Regions from separate parts of the Streptomyces sp. NPDC097595 genome, predicted to be linked through region 2. Evidence: riboswitches for the same ligand, from Rfam matches in the RefSeq annotation. Region 2 holds a riboswitch; each other region holds the start of a gene.

Evidence for each region. Region 2 has a riboswitch for cyclic di-AMP ahead of ACIQZN_RS01005 (peptidoglycan DD-metalloendopeptidase family protein). Riboswitches for the same ligand answer to the same signal wherever they lie in the genome.
Region 1: another riboswitch for cyclic di-AMP. It lies ahead of ACIQZN_RS14010 (transglycosylase SLT domain-containing protein); the one in region 2 lies ahead of ACIQZN_RS01005 (peptidoglycan DD-metalloendopeptidase family protein).
Region 3: another riboswitch for cyclic di-AMP. It lies ahead of ACIQZN_RS33340 (M23 family metallopeptidase); the one in region 2 lies ahead of ACIQZN_RS01005 (peptidoglycan DD-metalloendopeptidase family protein).

What each region holds. Positions count from the first base shown of each region.
Region 1 covers NZ_JBIWCN010000007.1:244,083-249,548, forward strand. Annotated here, with positions in the region: gene ACIQZN_RS13995 (isochorismatase family protein) at 1-79, opposite strand, end outside; gene ACIQZN_RS14000 ((2,3-dihydroxybenzoyl)adenylate synthase) at 114-1,772, opposite strand; gene ACIQZN_RS14005 (2,3-dihydro-2,3-dihydroxybenzoate dehydrogenase) at 1,824-2,660, opposite strand; cyclic di-AMP (ydaO/yuaA leader) riboswitch at 3,084-3,268, shown strand; gene ACIQZN_RS14010 (transglycosylase SLT domain-containing protein) at 3,272-4,138, shown strand; gene ACIQZN_RS14015 (Rv0909 family putative TA system antitoxin) at 4,312-4,494, shown strand; gene ACIQZN_RS14020 (SpoIIE family protein phosphatase) at 4,641-5,466, shown strand, end outside.
Region 2 covers NZ_JBIWCN010000001.1:226,069-231,534, forward strand. Annotated here, with positions in the region: gene ACIQZN_RS00985 (aspartate aminotransferase family protein) at 1-800, shown strand, start outside; gene ACIQZN_RS00990 (helix-turn-helix domain-containing protein) at 862-1,470, shown strand; gene ACIQZN_RS00995 (DUF6126 family protein) at 1,481-1,657, shown strand; gene ACIQZN_RS01000 (tyrosine-protein phosphatase) at 1,669-2,481, opposite strand; cyclic di-AMP (ydaO/yuaA leader) riboswitch at 2,894-3,050, shown strand; gene ACIQZN_RS01005 (peptidoglycan DD-metalloendopeptidase family protein) at 3,054-3,965, shown strand; gene ACIQZN_RS01010 (SGNH/GDSL hydrolase family protein) at 4,149-4,973, shown strand; gene ACIQZN_RS01015 (STM4011 family radical SAM protein) at 4,993-5,466, opposite strand, start outside.
Region 3 covers NZ_JBIWCN010000030.1:55,029-60,494, forward strand. Annotated here, with positions in the region: gene ACIQZN_RS33325 (SHOCT domain-containing protein) at 22-426, opposite strand; tRNA gene ACIQZN_RS33330 (tRNA-Met) at 595-668, shown strand; gene ACIQZN_RS33335 (PP2C family protein-serine/threonine phosphatase) at 838-2,001, shown strand; cyclic di-AMP (ydaO/yuaA leader) riboswitch at 2,211-2,364, shown strand; gene ACIQZN_RS33340 (M23 family metallopeptidase) at 2,376-3,545, shown strand; gene ACIQZN_RS33345 (aldo/keto reductase) at 3,755-4,699, shown strand; gene ACIQZN_RS33350 (PrsW family glutamic-type intramembrane protease) at 4,726-5,466, opposite strand, start outside.

The DNA of each region.
Region 1 (5,466 bases), on a different contig from region 2:
CGACGGTCCAGCCGACCCGGTTCGCCGGGAGCTCGTCGGCGCCGGGCAGGGGGTAGGGGGCGATGGCGGGAAGTGCCATGAGTGAAGCCTTTCGGTGCCGCGCGGGGGCGGACTCAGTTCTGTGCGGGGGGAGTTGACGTGGAGGCGGGGGCGGAATCGGTGCGCAGGCCCTTCTTGCTGACCTTGCCGATCCCCGTCTGCGGGAACACATCCACGAATTCGACGAGGTCGGGCACCTTGTACGCGGCGATACCGCGTTCGCGCACATGCCGCTTCACGGCGAGCGCCCCGGGCGGTTCGGCGCCCTCGCGCAGGATCACGTACGCCAGGGTGCGTTCACCGAGATACGGGTCGGCCACCCCGACCACCGAGACGTCGTGCACCGACGGGTGGGCCAGGATGATGTTCTCGATCTCCTCCGGCGCGACCTTCTCGCCGCCCCGGTTGATCTGGTCCTTCGCCCGCCCCTCCACGACGAGATGGCCGGACGGGGTGCGGCGCACGATGTCGCCCGTGCGGTAGAACCCGTCCTCGGTGAACGCGGTCCTGTTGTGCTCGGGGGCGCGCCAGTAGCCCCGGATCGTGTACGGGCCCCGGGTCAGCAGATGGCCGAACCGCCCGTCCGGGACGTCCTGTCCGGCGTCGTCCACGATGCGGATCTCGTCGTCCTCGGAGATCGGCCGGCCCTGGGTGGAGACGACGGTCTCGTAGTCGTCGTCCAGGCGCGTGTAGTTGACGAGGCCCTCGGCCATGCCGAAGACCTGCATCAGCCGGCAGCCGAGCGCCGGTTCGAGGCGCCGGGCGGCCGTCTCACTGTATTTGGCGCCGCCGACCAGGATCAGCTCCAGGCTCGACAGGTCCTGCTCCGCCGCAGCGGCCGCGTCCGTCCACACCAGGGCGAGCGGTGGCACCATGCCCGTCATGGTGACGCGCTCCCGCTCGATCACCGGGAACGCCGTGGCCGGGTCGGGGCGCGGGCAGAGGACCACGGTGCCGCCCGCGTACAGCGTGCCGAGCCAACCGGGTGAGCTCATCGGGAAGTTGTGCGCGGCGGGCAGGATCACGAGGAAGCGGGTGTCCGCGTCGACGCCGCAGATCTCGTTGGAGCCGCGCAGCGAGTAGATGTAGTCGTCGTGCGTACGGGGGATGAGCTTCGGCACCCCCGTGGTGCCGCCGGACAGCTGGAGGAAGGCCAGGTCGTGCGGTTCGGGCCCGTCCTCGGGCTCCCCGGCCGCGTCGCACGGCACATCGGACAGGGCGGTGTGCTCGCCCGGGTCGCCGACGACGAACACATGCTTCAGGCCGGGCGCCCGGTCCCGTACGGCGGTGGCGAGCGCGCGGTAGTCGAATCCGGCGTGCTGGTCCGGGATGACGTAGGCGACGGCCTCGGCGAAGGAGCAGAAGTAGCCGATCTCCGTCTCGCGGTGGGCGGGCAGCGCGTATACGGGGAGTGCGCCGATCCGGAAGAGGGCGAAGACGACCTCGGCGAACTCGGCGATGTTGGGCAGCTGGACGACTACCCGGTCGCCCTTGGCTATCCCGCGCGCCCGGAAGCCGGCCGCCAGCCGGGCCGCGCGCTCGTCCAGCTCCCGGTACGTCCAGGCGCGGCGCCCGGGCGCGGGGTCGATCAGCGCGACGCGGTCGCCGTGGGCCTCGGCCCGTTCGCGCAGCATGCCGGTGAAGGTCTCGCCGCGCCAGTGCCCGGCCGCGCGGTAGCGGGCGGCGAACTCCGCGGGCCAGGTCGGGGCGTCTTCGTACGGTGAGGCAGTCATCGTTCCAGGTCTCCAGGGGGATGGCCGTTGTGAGGGCGCCGGTCGGACGGGTCAGGCGCGCAGGGTGGCGCCGCCGTCGACGTACAGGTCGTGCAGGGTGATGTGGCGGGCCCGGTCGGACACGAGGAAGGCGACCGCCTCGGCGATGTCGGCCGGTTCGGCGATGCGGCCGAGCGGGATGCCCGTGCGGTAGCTCGCCAGGTCCCCGGCTATGACGCGCTGCGCGGCGGGCCCGTCGTCGTGCGCCTCACCGGCCGGCCACATCCCGCGCTGCATGTCGGTGAGCGTGGAGCCGGGCGAGACCGTGTTGCAGCGGACGCCCCGGGGGGCCAGTTCCAGGCCGAGGCACTTGGTGAACATGACGGAGGCGGCCTTCGACGCGGCGTACGCCGCCATGGTCGTACGGGGGATGCCGGCGGCGTTGGACGCGACGGTGACGATGCTGCCCGCGCCCCGCTCCGCCATCCGGCGCGCCACGGACCGCGAGACGTGGAAGACCCCGTCCGTGTTGACGGCGAACGTCGCCCGCCAGTCCTCGTCGGTCAGCTCGGTGACGGGTGAACAGCGCAGTATCCCGGCCACGTTGACCGCGATGTCGAGAGCGCCGAGCGTGTCCTCCGCCTCCGCGACCAGGGCCTCGACGGCGGCCGCGTCCGTGACGTCCAGCGCCCGGGCCACGACGCTCCCTTCGTGCTCCCGGGCGAGGGCGTCGACGCCCTCCGGGGCCGCGTCGGTCGCCAGGACCCGGCAGCCGCGCGCGACGAGCGCCCGCACGACCGCCTCTCCTATGCCGCGTCCGGCTCCCGTCACGAGGGCGAGCCGCCCGGTGAGTTCCTGGTCGGCCGGGGCGACGGAAGGACGGGAAGAAGGGGCGGAATGCGGCGCCATGGTCTTGGGGTCTCCCTGTGACGGTGAACGAGGGGCGGCAACACTTAGGTAAGCCTAACCATAGAGTGATCACGCGAGCGAGGGGGTCGGAACCCGCGATCCTGGCCGTTCCCGGGTCGCCGGATGCCCTTTTTGCACCTACTTGAGCAAAAAGTCAATTACGGGCGATCAGGGCGGTTTTGATGGTGCCAGACACACTCAAAACGGACTAATGCTTCTATTACGCCCACAGTGGGCAGCGTCACGTCAGCCGTTTCTGACGCGCAATCCGATCTCCCGGTTCCCAGTCGTGCCAAGAAATTTGACTTCCCCCGACTCGGGCGATCATGAGCATTTCCTTTGATTGATCTTGCAAAACAATTGTGATCAGCAATTCCGGGCTTGTTCCGGCTGTCGTTTCTCGCTTACGGTCCCGTCATCAATCCGGATGGAACGCCGAATCCTGCCGCCGTCCGGGAACCCGACCACTCACGTACGGCAGGAGCGGGGGACCCAGGTTTGCCGCCGGTCCGGAATCCGGAGCGGCTAGGGGTGAAGTCGCCATGTGCGACCGGACATCTCCAGTCCGAACCCGACAGCTCACCTCGTAGGCGACGGAGAGGAAATACGCCATGACCCTCACGGGTAAGCACCGTCGTGCCAAGTCCGCGTCCCTGACCCGCGGTTTCATCGCCGTCAGCGCGGGCGGAGCCGTTCTCGCGCTCCCCCTGATCTCGGCCGGATCGGCCTCCGCCGCCCCCGCCAAGACCGTCGTCGCCGAAAAGGCCGCGGCCCCGACTTCCGTCGCCGGCAAGGAAATTGCCGTGCGCAAGGCCGCGCCCACCACCTATTCCGTGGTGTCCGGCGATTCGCTTTACAAGATCGCCCAGGGGCATTCCCTCAGCGGCGGCTGGGAGCGGCTGTACAAGGACAACCGCGGTGCCGTCGGCGGCAACCCCGACCTCATTCACCCGGGCCTGAAGCTCACCATCGGCGCCAAGTCCGAGGCCGCCGCCCCCAAGGCCGCGAAGAAGAGCGCATTCAAGGCGGAGACCGCCGAGAAGAACGGCGACACCGCCCCCCGGACGGAGAGCGCCGACCGCGCCGACCGCTCCGAGCGCACCGTCGTCCCGGTCGCCGCCGAGAAGCCCGCCGAGACCCAGGCGTCCGTCACGTACACCGACGACCTCGACGGCTGGATCAAGGAATCCCTGGCGATCATGGCGCAGCATGGCATCCCCGGCAGCTACGACGGCATCTACCGCAACATCATGCGCGAGTCCTCGGGCAACCCGATGGCGATCAACAACTGGGACATCAACGCCGTCAACGGCACCCCCTCCAAGGGGCTGCTCCAGGTGATCCAGCCCACCTTCGACGCGTACCACGTGCCCGGTACGTCGATGGACCTCTACGACCCGGTCGCCAACATCACGGCCGCGTGCAACTACGCCGCCGCCACGTACGGCTCGATGGACAACGTCTTCGGCGCGTACTGATCCACACCGGCCCCGCGCTCGGGGCAGGGTCGTGAGCAGGGGCGGGAAGAAGCGGAAGCGCTTCTTCCCGCCCCTTTCGCGTGCCCTGCCGCCCACGGTGGCCCCGGCCCCGGAATGCGAGGGCACGGCAAGGCGCGGATGCTGGAACGGTCAGCGTCTCTAGGAGGTCAGTCATGGGCATGCTCGACAAGATCAAGGACATGATCAAGGGGCATCCGGACCAGGCCCGCCAGGGAGTCGAGAAGGGCGGCGACTACGTCGACAAGAAGACCGGCGGCAAGTACAGCGGCCAGGTCGACTCGGCCCAGCAGAAGGCCAATGACCAGTTCGGTGACAGGCCGGACCAGGGCCGGTAATCGCTGGCCCGGACCGTGCGGGAGCGGTGGACGCCACAGCCGTGGTGTCCACCGCTCCCGCGTGTCGCGCCGCGCCCCGCCGGCCGTGCGGGCCCGGGGGGCGCCTCCGACGTGCCGCACCGGCCGCCCGGGAGCATGCTGGCTGTGTGACCTGGCACGGCGCGGCCGGGCGGCTGCCGTTCGGCCCGAGCGGCGGACCGCCCGCAGGACCGGAGGACGGCCGGGCACCGGACGACCTGTCCCTGGTGCTCGCCCAGTCCGTCGTACACGCCGTCGAGGCGGTCGGCGGCCGGGCCGGCGGGATCTACCTCCCCTCGCGCACCCCCGGCCTGCTCCGGCTGGCCGTCCTCGCCGGATTCCCCGTCCCCCTGCTCCGCCCCTGGTGGCGGATGCACGTGAACCGGCCGTTCCCGGTCGCCGAGGCGTTCCGCACCGGCAGCCCGGTGTATCTCACCGACGCCGAGGACGCCATGCGGCGCTTCCCGCAGCTGATGGCCGGGCTGCCCTTCCCCTTCGGCTCCCTGTACGTGCCGGTACTGCGCCGCCGTGAACCGGTGGGCGTCCTCGTCGTCCTGCGCGGTGCGACCGGCGACGAGCCGGTGCCCGCCGTCGAGCGGGAACGCCTCCAACGCATCGCCGACCGCCTGGGCACCGAACTGGCCGGCCTCGCGGGCGCCGGCACCCGGCCCGAGTGGGAGGGCGAGCCGCTCCCCGTACAGCTGCCCGCCAGGACCTCGCCGCCGGTGCGCATCGGCCGCTTCGACTGGAACCTCGCCACCGGCGCCGTCGACGCGGACGACGACCTCGCCGCGATCCTCGGCACCGGGAGCGGCCGCTTCCCCGGCACCATCGACGCCCTGGCCGCCCGGCTCGCACCGGAGGACGTCTACGGCCTCTGGGCGCTGGCCCGGCAGGCGGCGGGCTCCCGCGGCCCCGTCGTGCGCCGGATGCGGCTGCGCGGCCCGGACGGGC
Region 2 (5,466 bases):
GCGATGTGGCCGCCCTGGTGGTGGAGCCGATCCAGGGCAAGGGGGTGCTCGCCGCGCCGCCCGGCTATCTGCGCGAGGCGCAGGAGCTGCTGCGCAAGCACAAGGCCCTCCTCATCGCCGACGAGGTGCAGACCGGCCTCGGCAGGACCGGCGACTTCTACGCGTACCAGCACGAGGAGGGGGTGGAACCGGACCTCGTCTGCGTTGCCAAGGCGCTCTCCGGCGGCTATGTCCCGGTCGGGGCGACGCTCGGCAAGGACTGGATCTTCAAGCGGGTCTACTCCTCGATGGACCGGGTCCTCGTCCACTCCGCGAGCTTCGGGTCCAACGCCCAGGCCATGGCGGCGGGGCTCGCGGTGCTGTCGGTGATGGAGGACGAGGAGACCGTCGCGCACGCGCGCCGCACCGGCGACCTGCTCCGTGAGCGGCTGTCCGCGCTCGTCGGGCGCTACGAGCTGCTGCACGAGGTGCGGGGGCGCGGGCTGATGATCGGCATCGAGTTCGGCCGCCCCACCTCGCTGAAGTTGCGCAGCCGCTGGACCATGCTTCAGGCGGCCCGCAAGGGGCTCTTCGCGCAGATGGTCGTCGTGCCGCTGCTCCAGAAGCACCGCATCCTGACCCAGGTCTCCGGCGACCACCTCGAAGTGATCAAGCTGATCCCGCCGCTGGTCATCGATGACGCGGACGTCGACCGCTTCGTGGAGGCGTTCACCGCCGTCATGGACGACGCGCACAGCGGCGGGGGACTGATGTGGGACTTCGGACGGACCCTGGTGAAGCAGGCCGTCGCCAACCGCTGAGGCGTTTTGCCCCTGAGGCAAGAAATTTGCCTCAGGGGAAATTCTTGGGCCCAATGGAGGTATGAACCCTCCGGACGACCTGGCGGCCGGTGAGCTGCCCGGTGTCGCGCCACGCCTGCGCGATCTGCGCCGAGGCCGTGGTCTCACCCTGGAGACCGCGGCCCAGCGGGCCGGGCTCTCGCCCGCCCACCTCTCCCGGCTCGAAACGGGCCGGCGCCAGCCCTCGCTGCCGATGCTGCTCCAGCTGGCCAGGATCTACGGTACGACGGTCTCCGAGCTGCTCGGCGAGATGCCCCCGGAACGTGACGCGATCGTCCGCGGCCGCCCGTTCGAGGGCCCGGCCGCCGACGGCTGGCTGTACCAGCAGGCCGGCGGCTCCGGCCGGGCGATGCAGGCGCTGCGCGTCCGCGTCCCGTACGGCGCCCAGGGCGACCTGGTCCGCGTCCACCCCGGCGAGGAGTGGCTGTACGTCCTGAGCGGCCGCCTCCGGGTGACGCTCGGCGAGACGGTCCACGACCTCGCGCCCGGGGACGGCGCGCACTTCGACTCGCTCACCCCGCACCGGATCGCCGCCCCCGAACCCGAGGGCGCCGAGCTGCTCTTCGTCCACACCCTGCTGCAGAGCCCCGCCGCCGACCTGTGCCTCGGTGGCCAGGTCCACCGTCGCTGAGAGGCCCGTCATGTCCGATTCAGAGCACTACGACCCGCTCACCCCGGCCCCGCGTCCCGGCGCCGACACCCAGGAGAAGAAGATGCCGCGCGGACTCGTCATCCGCCTCTTCGCCTATCTCGTGGTCGGGCATGTCATCGCCGCGTTCCTGTACCTGCTCTTCGCGGTCGGCATGCACAACCAGTAGGGGGAGCCGGCTCAGCTCTCGTCGAGGAGGCGTTCGCGCAGCTGCTCACGGGTGGCGGGCGTGAGCTTCAGCCCGTCGGCGAGATAGCGGTCGGTGCCGCCCCAGGTCTCGTCGATGGCGGCGAAGGCCGCGGCGAGGTAGTCGGGCTGGGCGCCGAAGAGCGGGTTGAGCAGCTCCAGCACCTCCGGGGACAACCCGGCGGCCGAGGTGTCGCTGCGCCGGATGCGGTAGCGGCGGTGCGCGTCGTTCGACTTGAGGTAGTCGGCCTCGATGGTCTCGCGTCCGACGCCCACCGCCAGCAGCGTCACCGCGATGGAGAGCCCGGCCCGGTCCTTGCCGGCCGCGCAGTGCATCAGGGCGGGCACGCTGTCCTCGGCCAGGGCGTGCAGCACCCGGCTGTGCTCGGCGGTGCGCTCCAGGATGATCGAGCGGTACGAGGCGACCATGCGGCGGGTCCCCTTGCCGTCGGCCAGGATCGAGCGCAGCTCCGCGATGTTGCCGTCGCGCACCATCCGCCAGAACTCCGCGCCGTCCGCCGGGTCGCTGAGCGGGATGCTCACATTCCGTACGCCGGGCAGCTCGATGTCCAGGCCGTCCAGCTTGTGGTCCGCCGTGTTGCGGAAGTCGAAGACCGTGTGCAGGCCGAGCCCGCCGAGGAACGTCGCGTCCTCGGCCGTGGCGTGTGCCAGGTGGCCGCTGCGGTAGAGCCTGCCGTGCCGGACTTGGCGGCCGTCGGTGGTGGGCAGGCCGCCCACGTCGCGGAAGTTGCGGACGCCGGTGAGTACGGGCTCCGCCGGCGGGGTCTGCGGCAGCTGCTGCGTCACGGTCACTCCTGGAGGCTCTGCCCCGGCGCGTGTCGCCGACGGGCCCACGACCGCGACGATACGACATCGGTTCCTGGGGCAATCATCTCGGCCGCCCGCTCCCCGTCGACGCGGAGGACGACCGCGACATGTCCGTATTGATGGGATATGCCCAACCTGCCCCGGTTGTGCGGGAGATGATCACCCGCTCGTGAGCGGGATCATATCCGTGACGGTGTGTGGTGACGGCCCGGCTGGGTAGTCCCCGCGCCGCGCGGAAAGCCAAGATCCGTAATCCACGGAGTGTGACCGGAATTCCGCACCGCAATTCCGGTGCGGAATCCGGTGCCGAACACGTGGCTTGTTTCCGCCGTCCCGGCTCGCTTACGTTCCATGCCATCCGGATGGAACGCCCAATCCTGCCGCCGTCCGGAATTCGCATCCACTTCACCGTGTGGCAGGAGCGGGGGAACCAGGTAAGCCGCCGACCGGGACGACCGGACGGCTAGGGGTGAAGTCGCGCCAGGCGCGGCCGGGCATCTCCAGCCCGAACCCGACAGCTCACCTCGCAGGCGCCGGAGAGGAAATTCTTCATGCCCAATTCGGGTAAGCACCGCCGTCCCAAGTCCAGCACCATCGCCCGTGGCGTCGTCGCCGCGAGCGCCGGCGGAGCCGTCATCGCGCTTCCGCTGCTCGGCGCCACCGGTGCCCACGCCGCGGAGCAGTCCGCCCCGGCCACGTCGAAGTCGGTCGCCGCGCACACCGCCCCGGCCAAGCCCGCGAAGAGCGCCGGCACCACCACGTACTCGGTCGTCTCCGGCGACTACCTGTCGAAGATCGCGGCCCAGCACCACCTCAAGGGCGGCTGGCACAAGCTGTACCAGGACAACCGCGAGGCCGTCGGCGAGAACCCGAGCCTGATCTTCCCGGGCATGAAGCTCACCCTCGGCGCCAAGGCGGCCCCCGCCGCCGCGACCCCGTCCAAGGCCCCCGCCAAGACGGCGGAGAAGACCGAGGCGAAGGCCGCACCCAAGGCCGAGACGAAGGTCGAGACCAAGACCGAGGCGCAGACCGAGGCCCCGGCCTCCCAGGACAACGCCTCCGGCTACGTCCACCCGGTCCCCGGCAACCACACCACCGCCTACCGCGCCTCCGGTGCCAGCTGGTCCAGCGGCAGCCACACCGGCATCGACTTCCCCGTCTCCACCGGCACCAGCGTGAAGGCCATCACCTCCGGCACCGTCGTCACCGCCGGCTGGGGCGGCGCCTACGGCAACCAGGTCGTCATCAAGCACGCCGACGGCCACTACTCCCAGTACGGCCACATGTCCTCGCTCTCCGTCTCGGCGGGCCAGACCGTGACCGTGGGCCAGCAGGTCGGCCTCTCCGGCGCCACCGGCAACGCCACCGGCCCGCACCTCCACTTCGAGATCCGCACCGGCCCGGAGTACGGCTCGGACATCGACCCGATCGCCTACCTGGCGTCGCACGGGATCAACGTCTGATCCAGGCAGTACCGGCCCGGTGATCCGGGCCCCTGAACGACACAGAGGGACGGCGCACGGCGGTGCGCCGTCCCTCTGCTTATTCCCCCTTTACCGAAAACTGACCGGGTGGTTTATCTCACCACCCGTCAACCCCTTATTACGGTCGCGTAGGTCACATTCCGGGGTGCAGGATATGCGGTTGTGGCAGACGATTCGAACAACCTCCAGCAGGGCGCCGTCGACCGACAGGGCGCCATCGGGTCGTACGCGGCGATTGGCGACAGCTTCACCGAGGGAGTCGGCGACCCCGGCCCGGACGGAAGGTTCGTCGGCTGGGCCGACCGGCTCGCGGTACTCCTCGCGGACCGGCTCCCGGAGCCCGGCCCGGCGACCGGGGACTTCCGGTACGCCAATCTCGCCGTACGAGGACGCCTCCTCGACCAGATAGTCGAGGAGCAGGTGCCCCGCGCCAAGGAACTCGCCCCCGATCTGGTGAGCTTCTGCGCCGGCGGCAACGACATCATCCGGCCGGGCACCGACCCGGACGACGTGGCCGAACGCTTCGAGCGGGCGGTCGCCGACCTCACGCGTTCGGTCGGCACCGTCATGGTCACCACCGGCTTCGACACCCGCGGCGTCCCCGTGCTGCGCCATCTGCGCGGCAAGATCGCCACCTACACCGCTCATGTCCGGGCCATCGCCGACCGCTACGACTGCCCGGTCCTCGACCTGTGGTCGCTGCGCTCCGTGCAGGACCGGCGCGCCTGGGACGGCGACCGGCTCCACCTGTCGCCCGAGGGACACACCCGGGTCGCGCTCCGCGCCGCCCAGGTCCTCGGCCTCGACGTGCCGGCCGACCCGGACCAGCCGTGGCCGCCGCAGCCGCCGCGCGGCACGCTGGAGATCCGCCGCGACGACATCCACTGGGCGCGCGAATACCTGGTCCCGTGGATCGGACGGCGGCTGCGCGGCGAGTCCTCCGGGGACCACGTCGAGCCGAAGCGGCCGGACCTGCTGCCGCTCTGACCGGCCCCCTCCGCTGTCCTCAGTCGCCCCGTGACCGCGTCGCGGCGACCGGGGACAGCGGCAGCGCCGCCGGGACGCGCTCAAGGACGCCGCCCGCGAAGACGTCGTACAGCGGCAGCGTCTCCAGGTGCACATAGCCGATGTGGCAGTCGCAGACGGCGAGCGGGCAGGCCCTCGGGCCCAGCGCACGCCGGTAGCTCCCGTCGTACAGATTGCCCAGCTCCGCCCGGACGAAGTGGCAGCGGCGCACCGTGCCCTCCCCGTCCACCGAGATCACCGACTCACCGGTCCGGCAGGGCAGCCCCGCCGAGCGGTGCGGATGGCGGCTGTACGGGAACAGCGGGTCGATCTCCGTCCACCGCCCCGCCTCCTCGTCCGTGTAGGTGTGCCCCTCGGCGGCGTTGACCCAGAGGTAGACCTCCTCCGGGAGCGCCGCGCGCAGCCGCCGCGCCTCGCCGAGATGGGCGTCGAATCCCACGACGCCCACGCTGTG
Region 3 (5,466 bases), on a different contig from region 2:
GGGTGTGCGGCGCCCGGTGCGTCAGACCAGGAGCTTCGACTTCGCCCGCTGGTACTCCTCCTCGGTGATCGCGCCCTTGTCCTTGAGGTCGGCGAGCTTCGACAGGTCCTCGACATGGCCGCCCTTGTGGCCGCCGCCCTCCGTACCCGCCGCGTCCCTGATGTACGCCTTGAAGGCTGCGTCGCGTTCCTTCGCCTCCTGGACGTCGCGCTTGCCCATGGACTTGCCGCGCGCGATCACGTAGATCAGCACGCCCACATAGGGCAGTACCAGCGCCAGGATCAGCCAGCCGGCCTTGCCCCAGCCGCTCAGGTCATGGCTGCGGAAGATGTCCATGATGACCCGGAAGAGGAGGAAGAGCCACATGATCCAGAGGAAGAACCAGAGCATCGTCCAGAACAGGTTGAGCAGGGGATAGTCGTCCATCGTCCACTCCCGGATCCGCGTCGGGTTGCTGAATCTGAAAACAGTCATATCACCGCATTCACCCCATTGCCCGTTGGTGTGGGCCGAGGGGTGGAGGGGTGCGCGGGCCGAGGCGGCCGGGCCGTGGTCATGAGGGCCCCGAACATGACGTAGAGTTGGGTTCACCGACGCGGGGTGGAGCAGCTCGGTAGCTCGCTGGGCTCATAACCCAGAGGTCGCAGGTTCAAATCCTGTCCCCGCTACTGAAACATCGGGCCCGGCACGCAAGCAGCGTGCCGGGCCCGATGCATTGTCGGCGCCCCGCCCCCTCGCCCCATCGGCGGCCGAGGAGTCGCCCGCCGGCCGGGCAGCGGCGAGGCTGGGGGAGGGTGCGCGGTACCGGCCGCGGCGGCACCGGGCAGGAGACCGCAGGTGGGGAAGTGGACGCGACGGTGGCGAGGGCGTGACGGCGCGGGCAGCCGCCGCTTCGTCCGGGTGCTGCCCGCCGCGATGATCGTCGTGGGGGTGGCCTTCGACTACTTCACCCCGCCCGCCTTCACCGCAGTCCCGATATTCGCGGCCGCCCCGCTGATCGCCGCGCCGTTCTTCGGTCTCGGCGCCACCCTCCGGATCGGGCTCGCCGGGGTCGTCGCGATCGCCGCGATGCGGCTCTACACCGGGGACCTACCGGGCGCGGTCCCGTTCATCGAGATGCTCACCGTGCTGACGGTCGCCTTCCAGGCCGGGGTGATCAACCGGGTCGTGCGGCGCGGGAACGATCAGCTGGCATCCGCCCGGATCATCGCCGAGACGGCCATGCGGGCCGTGCTGCCCGCCCCGCCCGAGCGGATCGGCGGACTCCAGGTGGCCGCGCGGTACGAGGCGGCGCAGGCGGACGAGTTCGTCGGGGGCGACCTCTTCGCGGCCGCTGACACTCCGTACGGCGTACGGCTGGTGTTGGGCGATGTGCGCGGGAAGGGGCTGGAGGCGGTCGGCGCGGTGGCGGTGGTGATCGGGGCGTTCCGGGAGGCGGCCGAGCAGGAGAAGTCGCTGGAGGGCGTGGCGCAGCGGCTGGAGCGCGCGCTGGCGCGTGAGTCGGTACGGCGGAGCAATCTGGACGCGTTCGAGGGGTTCGTGACCGCCGTGCTCGCGGAGATCCCGCCGGGCGCGGAGCACGTACGGATCGTGAACCGCGGCCATCCGGATCCGCTGCTGCTGCACGGGGACGGGGCGGTGGAGGCACTGACGCCCTCGGAGCCCGCGCTTCCGCTGGGCATGGACCTGGGGGTGCGGCCGGACCGCTCGGACGAGTGGGAGCTGCCGGCCGGCGGGACGCTGCTGTTCTACACGGACGGCCTGTCGGAGGCCCGGGACGCCGACGGTGTCTTCTACGACCCCGCGGAGCGGCTGGGCGGGCGGCTCTTCCCCGGCCCGGAGGAGCTGCTGTCCGCGCTGACCGACGACGTACGGCTGCATACGGGGGGCGAGTCGACCGACGACATGGCGCTGCTCGCGGTGGCCAGGCCGGCGAAGGGGCAGCCCGACCGGCGCAGGACGGTGAAGATCGTCAAGCGGGGTACCACGCTCAGTGACTGAGGGGCGCCGCTCCGCATAACAGTTGACGCAACGTCAGAAAACGCGTAGTGGCTGAACGCCGATCAACTCGCCCGATTCCACCCTGTTGTGCCCCGTAAGTCCAGGCCGAGCACGTGAACGATCAGTGGGAACAGCTTGGAATCGGAGCCGTCTGTCTATTAACGTTCGATAACGCAGCGCGGTTGTCCCAGCCGTCGTCAGGACGGCGCCGCGCGCGTGCGCCGAATTCCGCAAGGGAACCGGGGAACCACCTACATGGGGTGAATCGGGCATCGTCGTCTTCACAAGAGGCGAAGGAACCCGTAGGAGACCTTCCTGCTCCGAACCCGTCAGCTAACCCGGTAGGCGAGAAGGAAGGAAAGGAGCGCGCCCGCGTGGCGTCCAACAAGCCTGCCCCCGAATCGCCTTCCCGGTTCGTGCCCGAGTACGGCGCCGACTTCGCGTCCGGCCCCGGCACCGCCTACATCCCGGAACAGGGCGGTGACTACGTGACCGATCAGGGCAACGGCTTCGCCACCGGCGCCGGTTTCGGCAGCGGCTTCCGCGCCGACGACGCCGACTCCGAGCGGACCTGGGAGGAATGGAACCCCACCGAGGAGTCCGTCCGCCCCGTCCGCGGCAAGCACCGTGTCGCCAAGCAGCGCAATGGTCTGGCCCGTAGCTCCACCGTCCTCGGCGTCGGTGTCATCGCGGCCGTCGGCGCGGGCGGCATGGCCACCGCGCAGAGCAAACCGCCGGTCTCCATCTCTCTTCCCGATTCCATCGCGGACAATCTCCCCGACGCCAAGTCCCTTCCCGGCGTAGGCGCGTTGTTCTCCGGCGAGAGCGAGGCCGAAACCCCCGCGACCGCCACCGCCGCCGCCCCGCTGACCACCGCCGGCATCACCACCACCGAGGCCGAGCAGGGCACCACGGACGCCGGCGAGGCGTTGCGCGCCCGCATCCTCCAGCAGGCCGAGCAGCAGCAGGGTGCCGCCGACGCCGAGGCGAAGGCGGCCGAGGAGAAGGCCGCTGCCGAGAAGGCGGCCGCCGAGGCGAAGAAGCAGCAGGACGAGGCCGAGGCCAAGGCCGCCGCCGAGAAGAAGAAGGCGGAGGAGGAGGCGAAGAAGAAGGCCGAGGCCCTGCGCCTGGCCAAGCTCGCCGCCAGCTACGCCATCCCCACCTCCTCGTACACGATCACCTCGACGTTCGGCGAGGCCGGTTCGATGTGGTCCTCCGGCTACCACACGGGCCTCGACTTCGCGGCCCCGACCGGCACCCCGATCAAGGCCATCCACACCGGCACCATCAAGTCGGCCGGCTGGTCCGGCGCCTACGGCTACCGCACGGTGCTGGAGCTGGAGGACGGCACCGAGCTGTGGTTCTGCCACCAGTCCTCGATCGGCGTCACGGTCGGCCAGAAGGTCACCACCGGCGACACCATCGGCCGCGTCGGCGCGACCGGCAACGTGACCGGCCCGCACCTCCACCTGGAGGTCCACACCCCGGACGGCACCGGCATCGACCCGATGGCCTGGCTGCGCGCCCGCGGTCTGACCGTCTGAGGTCTCCTCTCTTCCGGCGCCCCGGCCCTTCCCCGCATACGCCCGGCCGCCCTTCCCGCACGCGGCCTTCCGAACCCCGGCAGCCCTGACGCATACCCCCCCCGACGTCAGGGCTGCCGGTTCGCGTGGCCGCGGGCCGCCGGATGTAGACGGCACGGAATGGCGAGTGGGCCGGAATAGCGAGCGGGCCGGAAGCCGTTGTTCCACTCATGACTTCACTGCGCAATCTCGGCCCGTCCGGCCTCCAGGTCTTCCCGCTCTGCCTCGGTGGAAACGTCTTCGGCTGGACCGCGGACGAGGACCAGTCCTTCGCCGTTCTCGACGCGTACGCGGCGGCCGGCGGCAACTTCGTGGACACCGCCGACGCCTACTCGCACTGGGTTCCCGGCAATGAGGGCGGCGAGTCCGAGACCGTCATCGGCAAGTGGCTCGCCTCGCGCGGCAACCGGTCCGATGTCGTGGTGGCCACCAAGGTCGGTGCCCTCCCCGGCTACAAGGGCCTCTCGGCGCCCACCATCAAGTCGGCCGCCGAGGAGTCGCTGCGCCGGCTCGGCACGGACCACATCGACCTGTACTACACGCACTTCGACGACGAGACCGTCCCGGTCGAGGAGATCATCACCGCCCTCGACGAGCTGGTGAAGGAGGGCAAGGTCCGCGAGATCGCCGCCTCCAACATCAGCGCCGCGCGGCTGCGCGCCTCGCTGGACTTCTCCGAACGCGAGGGCCTGGCCCGCTATGTGGCGCTCCAGCCGCACTACAACCTCGTCTCCCGGTACACCTACGAGGGCGAGCTCCAGGACACCGCCGCCGACGCCGGTCTCGCGGCCGTCCCGTATTACGCGCTGGCCTCCGGCTTCCTCACCGGCAAGTACCGCCCGGGGACGACCGTGGACAGCGCCCGCGCCGGAAGCGCGGCCGGTCACCTGGAGTCGGAGCGCGGACAGCGGGTGCTCGCCGCGCTCGACACGGTGGCGCGGGACCGGGACGCCGAGATCGCGACGGTGGCCCTGGCCTGGCTCGCCGCCCGCCCGACGGTCGCCGCGCCGATCGCCTCCGCCCGCACGGTCGACCAGCTGCCCGCCCTGCTGGCGGTGGCCGGGCTCCAGTTGACGGACGAGGAGCTGTCGACGCTGACGGCGGCTTCGGCGTAGGACGCGTTCCGCTCCGCCCGTACGGATCAGGCCGGCGGCCCGCCGGTGTGGGGCGGGGCGGTGTAGGGCTGCTGGCCGTAGGGCTGTGTCGGGTACGGGGCCGGGCTGTTGTACGGGGCGGGGTTGCCGTTGTACGGGGCGGGGTTGCCGTTGTACGGGGCGGGGTTGCCGTACGCGTAAGGCGTGGGCCCGCCCGCGTACGGGCTGCGGGGTGGCCAGGCGGCCGTGTAGCCGGGCGGCCGCCGGTGCGTGGCCCGGGCCGCGTACGCGAGGGCGGGGCCCGCGATCTCACGGCGCTGCCACAGGTGGTGCAGCAGCTCCAGCTCGCGTGCGGTGAAGTCCGGGTCGGCCCTGCCCCGGCCGGCCTGCCGGCGCAGGGAGGCGAGGGACGTCGCGAACGCCTCGTACTCGGCGACCGCGCGTGCCGCCGCCCTGCCGCGCTCCTTCGCCTCCTTGGCGCGGACCCTCGCGTAGTCCGGGTGGTACGGATGGCCGGCGGCGCTCACCGCGTACCGCCGGCGCGCCGCGTTCCTGGCGAGGGCGCGGGCCCGCATGGAGGCGAGGGCGCGGGGCTCCTCGGGGGTGAGCCAGCCGGCTTCGGCGTACGCGGGGAGTTCGACGGCCAGGGAGCGCAGCTCCTTGCGGCGGGCCCGGACCACCTGCCAGGTCACCAGGGAGAAGACCGGGACCATGAACGCCCCGTACACGATGTAGAAGCCGTACCGGCCGAAGGTCGCCGAGCCGTTCCACAGGGCGTGCATGCCCAT